DNA from 2 places in the Arthrobacter sp. Y3221048 genome. Region 2 is predicted to be linked to the other one. Evidence: predicted binding sites of a transcription regulator. Region 2 holds the regulator's gene; the other holds the start of a gene.
The links. Region 2 encodes HspR, which represses chaperone genes until heat shock. Its sites were predicted from a motif close to AAGTTGAGTCNNNNNGACTCAACTT; they were not measured.

Region 1 (3,403 bases), on a different contig from region 2:
AGCAGGTTGAACACGTCCGGATGGGCCTTCTCCACCTCGTCCAGCAGCACCACCGAGTAGGGGTGCCGGCGGACGCGCTCGGTCAGCTGGCCGGCCTCGCCGTAGCCCACGTAGCCCGGAGGTGCGCCGACCAGCCGCGAGACGGTGTGGCGCTCGCCGTATTCACTCATATCGAAGCGGATCATGGCGTCCTCGTCGCCGAACAGCGACTCCGCCAGCGCCTTGGCCAGCTCGGTCTTGCCCACACCGGTGGGACCCAGGAACAGGAAGCTGCCGACGGGCCTGCCCTCGTCCCCCATGCCGGTGCGGTTGCGCCGCACCGACTTGGCGATAGCGGTCACCGCATCGTCCTGGCCTATTACCCGGGCGTGCAGGTCCTCCTCCAGCCGGGCCAGCCGCTGCCGGTCGCCCTCCGTCAGCCGGGCGGCCGGAATGCCGGTGGCGCGGGAGATGATCTCGGCAATCTCGGCCTCGCCCACCACATCGGAGGGCGCGACGCCGGGGCGGGCCCCGCCGTCGTGGTCCTCGTCGGCACCGGAGGTTGGCTGGTTGGCGGAGGCGGCTGCCAGCCTGGCCTGCAGCTCTTCGATCTCGTCGCGCAGCTTTGAAGCGTTCTCGTAGCGTTCCTCGGCGACGGCGCCGTTCTTGGCCGATTCCAGCTCTGCCAGCCGGCCGCGCAAAGCCTCCACGTCAACGCGCGGGCCGCGCCGCAGGCTTAGCCGCGCTCCGGCCTGGTCGATCAGGTCGATCGCCTTGTCCGGCAGGAACCGGTCGGTGATGTAGCGGGAGGACATCTCGACGGCGGCGCGGATCGCTTCGTCGGTGTAGGCCACCTGGTGGTGTTCCTCGTAGCGGTCCTTCAGCCCGGACAGGATCTGCACGGCGTCTTCGATCGAGGGCTCGCCGACCATGACCGGCTGGAAGCGCCGCTCCAGGGCGGGGTCCTTCTCCACCTTGCGGTACTCGCCCAGCGTGGTGGCGCCGACCAGGTGCAGTTCACCGCGGGCCAGCCGGGGCTTGAGGATGTTGCCGGCGTCCATGCCGCCCTCGCCGCCGCCGCCGGCACCGACCACGGTGTGCAGTTCGTCGATGAACACGATCAGCTCGCTGCCGGCGGCGCTGATCTCGTCCAGGGTTTTGGTCAGGCGTTCCTCGAAATCGCCGCGGTAGCGGGTGCCGGCCAGCATGCCCGGCAAATCCAGCGAGACCACACGCTTGCCGCGCAGTTGCTCCGGGACGTCGCCGGCCACGATGGCCTGCGCGAGGCCTTCGGCGATGGCGGTCTTGCCCACGCCGGCCTCGCCGATCAAGACCGGGTTGTTCTTGGTCCGGCGCGCGAGGATTTCGATGGTCTGGGCGATCTCGTCGGCGCGGCCAATCACCGGGTCCAGCCGGTCCTCCCGGGCCTGGGCGGTCAGATCGGTGCCGAACTGGTCCAGCATCGGCGTTTCTGCCTGAGGGTTCGCGCCCGGCTGCGGGCCGGCGGTTGTGTTGGGGCCGCCGGCCTGCGCCGCAGCTTTCTCCGCCGCCTGCTGCAGCGCCATCGGGGTCACGCCCGAGCCGGCCAGGATCTGGCCGGCGGGGGTCTCCTGGTTCAGGACGAAAGCCGCGAACAGGTGCTCGGGGTCGATGTACGTGGAACCGAACGCGCGGGCCACCTGGTGCGCGTCCAGCAGGGCACGCTGCGCGGACGGCGTCAGCGACGGCGTTTCGCGGGTCGGGGCGGTCTTTTCCGGCAGGCCCTGCTCGGCGGAGCGCGCGATGGCCTGCGGGTCGGCGCCGGTCAGCTTGATCTGGCTGGCGGCCGGCTCCTGACGGGCCATGACGTGCAAAATGTGCAGGGCGTCCACCTCGATGTGGCCGAGGCCCGCGGCAAACCGGGCCGCCTGTGCCAGCACTTCATGGGTGCGGCGGCTGAGCAGGCGGGTGAGGTCAACGGTGCGCGACTGGGCAGCCCGCTGGCCCTGCAGGTAGCGGGCTAGGAACTCGTCGAATGAACCGTTGCCGGAAGCTGGTCCGAAGAACAGTGGCATGAATGATCCTCCTGTGGAACGTGAGTGCCTTCGACTCATGTTAACGCCTTCGGGTGAAGATTATTCCAGAAGTTCCGCAAACTTGAGTGAAGTCGGCTCACTCTTGCCTGGGGTTGTGGCGCGGGGCGTTCATTTCGGGCGAATTTGTTGTGCCCGAATCGTCGGATCCAATAGGGCGGCCGGACTGCTGGACTGCCGGGGCATGGGCCCGGGTGAGGGCCGGTGCTAGTGTTGTCTTCGAAGCTTTGTTCGAAGACGGGGGTCCGGGATGTTCGGTTTGGAGCAGCCGTCGGATGCGTCGGCCGGCCCGGAAATGGGCACCGGAACGCCCGAGGATGCGCGCGGTTTCCCGTCACCGGCGCGGGACTACTTCCACGGCGGCATCGACCTGAACCGGCACTTGATCCGCGACCGCACCAGTACCTTTGTGATGCGGGTGGCCGGGAACTCGATGGCCGCCGCCGGGATCAGCGACGGCGATGAGCTGATCGTGGACCGCTCGCTGACTCCGCGCGACGGTTCGGTGGTGATCGCGGTGCTGGACGGGGAATTGGTGGTCCGGCGCCTGCATCTCACCGCGGACGGCGTGCGCTTGCAGGCGGACGACGGCGGTGTCCCCACCGAGGTGGGCGAACTCGCGGACCTGAGCATCTGGGGCGTCGCCACCCGTTGCCTGCACCATGTCTAGCGGCCCCGTATCGGGGTCCGGCGCCGCGGCCTCCGGCCAGCCGTCAGGGTCCGGCAACACAACCTTCGGCCAACCGCCCGAATCCCGGCCCGGCGAACGAATCGCGCTGGTGGATGTCAACAATTTCTACGTCTCCTGCGAGCGGGTCTTCGATCCGTCCCTCGAGGGGCGCCCCGTCGTCGTGCTCTCCAACAATGACGGCTGCGTGGTGGCGCGCTCCGAGGAAGCCAAACAGCTGGGGCTGAAAACCGGGACGCCGTGGTTCCAGGTGGCGCCGCGGGCCAAGGCGTGGGGGCTGGTCGCGCGCTCCAGCAACTACGAGCTGTACGGAGACCTGAGCGCCCGGGTGATGGAAGTGCTCGGCCGGTTCGGGACCTGGCAGGAGGTCTATTCGATCGACGAGTCTTTCCTGGGCCTGCCCGGCGATGAAACCCAGTTGCTGGAAACTGCCGGCCGGATCCGGGCCGCCGTGATCCGGCAGGTGGGCGTGCCGGTCAGCGTTGGCGTGGCCCAGACCAAGACGCTGGCGAAGTTTGCCAACCACGTTGCCAAGCGGAATCCGCAGATGGCCGGGGTGTGCTCGCTGGGCTCGATGCCCGCTTCCGACATCGCATGGATCCAGTCGCGCGTGCCGGTCACCGGGCTATGGGGCGTGGGCGGACGGACCGGGAAACGGCTGAAC
Region 2 (3,403 bases):
TGCGCGCGGCCCAGGTAGTGGTAGCCGTACCGGCGGAATGACACCGGCAGGGGGCGCCCCGGCGCCCAGCCGCAGATGATGACGGGTTGGCCTCCGGACCGCCGGAGGCCAACCCGTCATCGTCCGGGCGTCAGTACCCATAGACTTTGTGACAACTGAAAGGAGGCGCCTGCATGGCTAGCCAGGACTGGGTCGAGAAGGACTTCTACAAGATCCTCGGTGTCTCCAAGGACGCATCCGATGCGGACATCAAGAAGGCGTACCGCAAGCTCGCGCGGACCCACCATCCGGATACCAACCGGGGGGATGAAGGTTCGGAAAAGAAGTTCAAGGACATCTCCGAGGCCTACTCGGTCCTCTCGGACCCGGGGGAGCGCGAGCAGTACGACGCGATCCGCGCCATGGGCAGCGGTGCGCGCTTCAGCGCCGGGGGACCCGGCAGCGCCGGCGGGCCGGGCGCGGGCGGCTTCGAGGACATCTTCGGCAACCTGTTCGGCCAAAGTACCCGCACCCGCGCCGGCTCCGGGGGCACCGTGCCGCCGGAGTTCGCCGATCTGTTCGGCGGGTTCGGCGGTTTCCCGCAGCAGCAGCAGCCGCCGCGCAGGGGAGCAGACCGCACCGCGACCACCAGCATTTCCTTCGCCGGTTCCATTAATGGAACCACCATCGGGTTGCGCGAGCCCAGCGGCGAGGTGATCGACGTGCGGATCCCGGCCGGGATCAAAGACGGCCAGAAGGTCCGCGTCCGCGGCAAGGGCCAGCCCGGCCCCGCCGGCGCGGGAGACCTGATGGTGACCGTTAACGTCAAGCCCCACCCGTTTTTCCAGCGCGACGGCGACAACATCCGGATCCACGTCCCGGTCACGTTCCCGGAGGCCGCGCTGGGCGCGCAGATCGACGTGCCGACCCTGACCGGTGAACTCGTCAAGGTCAAGGTGCCGGCAGGAACACCCTCCGGCCGGACGCTCCGCGTGAAGGGACGCGGGGTGAAGACCTCGAAGAACACCGGCGATTTGCTCGTGACCATCGACGTGGTGGTCCCGCAGAACCTTGGGAAAGAGGCCCAAGAAGCAGTCAACGCCTTCGCGGCGGCGACTGCCGGGTCCGACCCGCGCGGGAATCTTGCCGCCAAGGCCAGGTTGTAGCGGGCGGAAGTTGCAACCGGCCGGGACAGGCCGGACGGGAAACGCGCGAAGCGCAGGAGGGAGAGCACCATGAGCATCGATATGAATGCGCCGATCTTCGTGATTTCGGTTGCGGCCGAACTGGCGGACATGCACCCGCAGACCCTGCGCCAGTATGACCGTCTCGGCCTGGTCTCTCCGTCGCGCCAGCGGGGCAGGCAGCGCCGCTATTCGCAGAAGGACGTGAACACCCTGCGCGAGGTTCAGCGGCTCTCCCAGGAAGGCGTCTCGCTGGAAGGGATCAAGCGCATCCTCCAGCTGGAAAACGAGGTCGCCGCCCTCAAGGCCCAGGTCCGGGACCTCTCCGAGGAGCTGATGGCCAGGCAGCGCCGGGGCACCGACTCCAGCCGGGTGTTCGCCGCAGGCCTGGCCGGGGACGTGGTGACGTTGGCCCGCGGCCAGCGGCCGCGTCCGCGCAGCCAGGCGCTGATGGTCTGGCGTCCGCAGCGCTGATCCGTTCGGCCGGCGCCCGTGATCGAACGCCCGCAGCTGCCGGTCCCAAGCAGGCGGCTGCGGGCAGGATGGCGGCGTTGAGCTACTTGATCATGTCGCCGTCCGGGGCGACCACGTACCAGACGTCGTTAACGCCCTGGCCGGTGGTGTCTCCCGGGGCCTTGTCTTGGGCCCAGTAGTAGATGGGCATGCCGTTGAGGGTCACCTGCTGCTGCCCGTCGGGGGTGTCGATGAGGCCCACCTCGGCGGTGACACCGTCGAGTTCCGGCTCTTCCTCGGCCAGTACGGGTGGCCACGCGGCCAGGCAGTCGCCCGTGCAGGCGCTTTCGCCGGAGTCCGGGACGTCCTTGGTGAAGTAGTAAACAGTCATGCCTTCGCCGTCCACCACGATTTCGCCCAGGTCGGAATCGGCCGTGGTCAAGGTGGAGGCAGCTCCGGGTGCCTGTGCGCCGCCGGTCTGCCCGCCGTCTGTCTCCGGCGCCGCCGGCGTGGTCATTCCGGGGGTGCCGGCCGTCGGCGTCCCGGCTGCCGGCGGTGCCTCCGGGCCGGCGGGCGTTTCCGTACCCGAACCGCCTCCGCAACCGGCGAGGCCCAGCATGGCAGCGCCCAGCAGGGCTGTCGCTGCTGTCTGTGTGATTTTCATGGGGCTTCCTTTGCCGTCTCCCGGGCGCTGCCCGGAGCGTGGTGCCGCGGGGCGCGGCCCGCTATTGGCAAAGACGCCGGCCGCGCCCACAATGGTTCAACGTTGGGCGAGGAAATCCCGTGGGCTGGATGAACCGGAACGCCGCCGCCGTCGTCGTACCCGGTAGAAAGCCGCGCGGGGACGTTCCGACCGCCGGTGAGGCGGCAGGGGCGCCGGCAGGGAGGAGGCGGCCGTGGCATTGGACGACGAGGCCGTGGCCCGCCTCTACCGCGACCATGCCACGGCGCTGCGACGGTTCGTGCGCGCCGCGACCTCCGACGCGGACCAGGTAGAGGACGTGGTGCAGGAGACGATCCTGCGGGTGTGGAAGCGCGGCCCGGACACCGACAACATGCGCGGCTACCTGTACCAAACCGCCCGGCACGTCATTATCGACGGCTACCGGCGCCGCACCCGGCGGCCGGGCGAGACCGGACTGGGCGAGGACGAGCCGGCCATCGAAGAAGACCAGGTGGAGCGGCTCCTGCTCCGTGTGGTCGTGGAGGAAGCCCTGGCACGGATCAGCCCCGACCACCGCAACATCATCCTCGCCCTGCACTACCAGCGGCTCACCTCGTCCGAAGCCGCCCGGTCGCTGGGCATTCCGCTGGGCACGGTGAAGTCGCGGGCGTTCTACGCGGCCAAGGCCCTGCGGGCCGTACTGGACGAGATGGGGGTGGGGCAGCCGTGAACACCAACGAGGAACAGCACCAACTGCTCGGCCTTTACATCCTGGGTGGGCTGGACCGCCGCGAACGGGCGGGCTTCGAAGAACACCTGGCCTCCTGCGCGGCGTGCCGCAGGGAAGCCGCCGAACTGGAATCGCTGCCCGACCTGCTGGACGCGCTGCCGCGCGACGCAGCGTTGGAGCTGGCGGCGCCGTCGCAGCATGAAGTCGAGGAACGCACCCGGGAACTGGTGGATGAACTGGCCAACCGGCGGCGGAAGGAACGACGGCGGTGGGCCGGGTTGGTGGCGGCCGTGGCGGGCGTCTGCCTGGTCGCCGGGGCGGCCATCGGACCGTTGCTGACCCAGCAGCAGCAGCAGCAGCCGACCGAGAGTTATGTGATGACTGCCGACGGCG

Region 1: a site for HspR is predicted at 2,113-2,137, ahead of AC5RVS_RS00890 (ATP-dependent Clp protease ATP-binding subunit). Genes of this name have one in related genera too.

What each region holds. Positions count from the first base shown of each region.
Region 1 covers NZ_JBNHHX010000001.1:185,570-188,972, reverse strand. The annotation lists gene AC5RVS_RS00890 (ATP-dependent Clp protease ATP-binding subunit) at 1-2,033, opposite strand, end outside; gene AC5RVS_RS00885 (LexA family protein) at 2,347-2,721, shown strand; gene AC5RVS_RS00880 (Y-family DNA polymerase) at 2,714-3,403, shown strand, end outside.
Region 2 covers NZ_JBNHHX010000002.1:280,350-283,752, forward strand. The annotation lists gene AC5RVS_RS05920 (nucleotide exchange factor GrpE) at 1-41, shown strand, start outside; gene AC5RVS_RS05925 (DnaJ C-terminal domain-containing protein) at 174-1,145, shown strand; gene AC5RVS_RS05930 (heat shock protein transcriptional repressor HspR) at 1,215-1,637, shown strand; gene AC5RVS_RS05935 (COG4315 family predicted lipoprotein) at 1,720-2,280, opposite strand; gene AC5RVS_RS05940 (sigma-70 family RNA polymerase sigma factor) at 2,513-3,010, shown strand; gene AC5RVS_RS05945 (anti-sigma factor family protein) at 3,007-3,403, shown strand, end outside.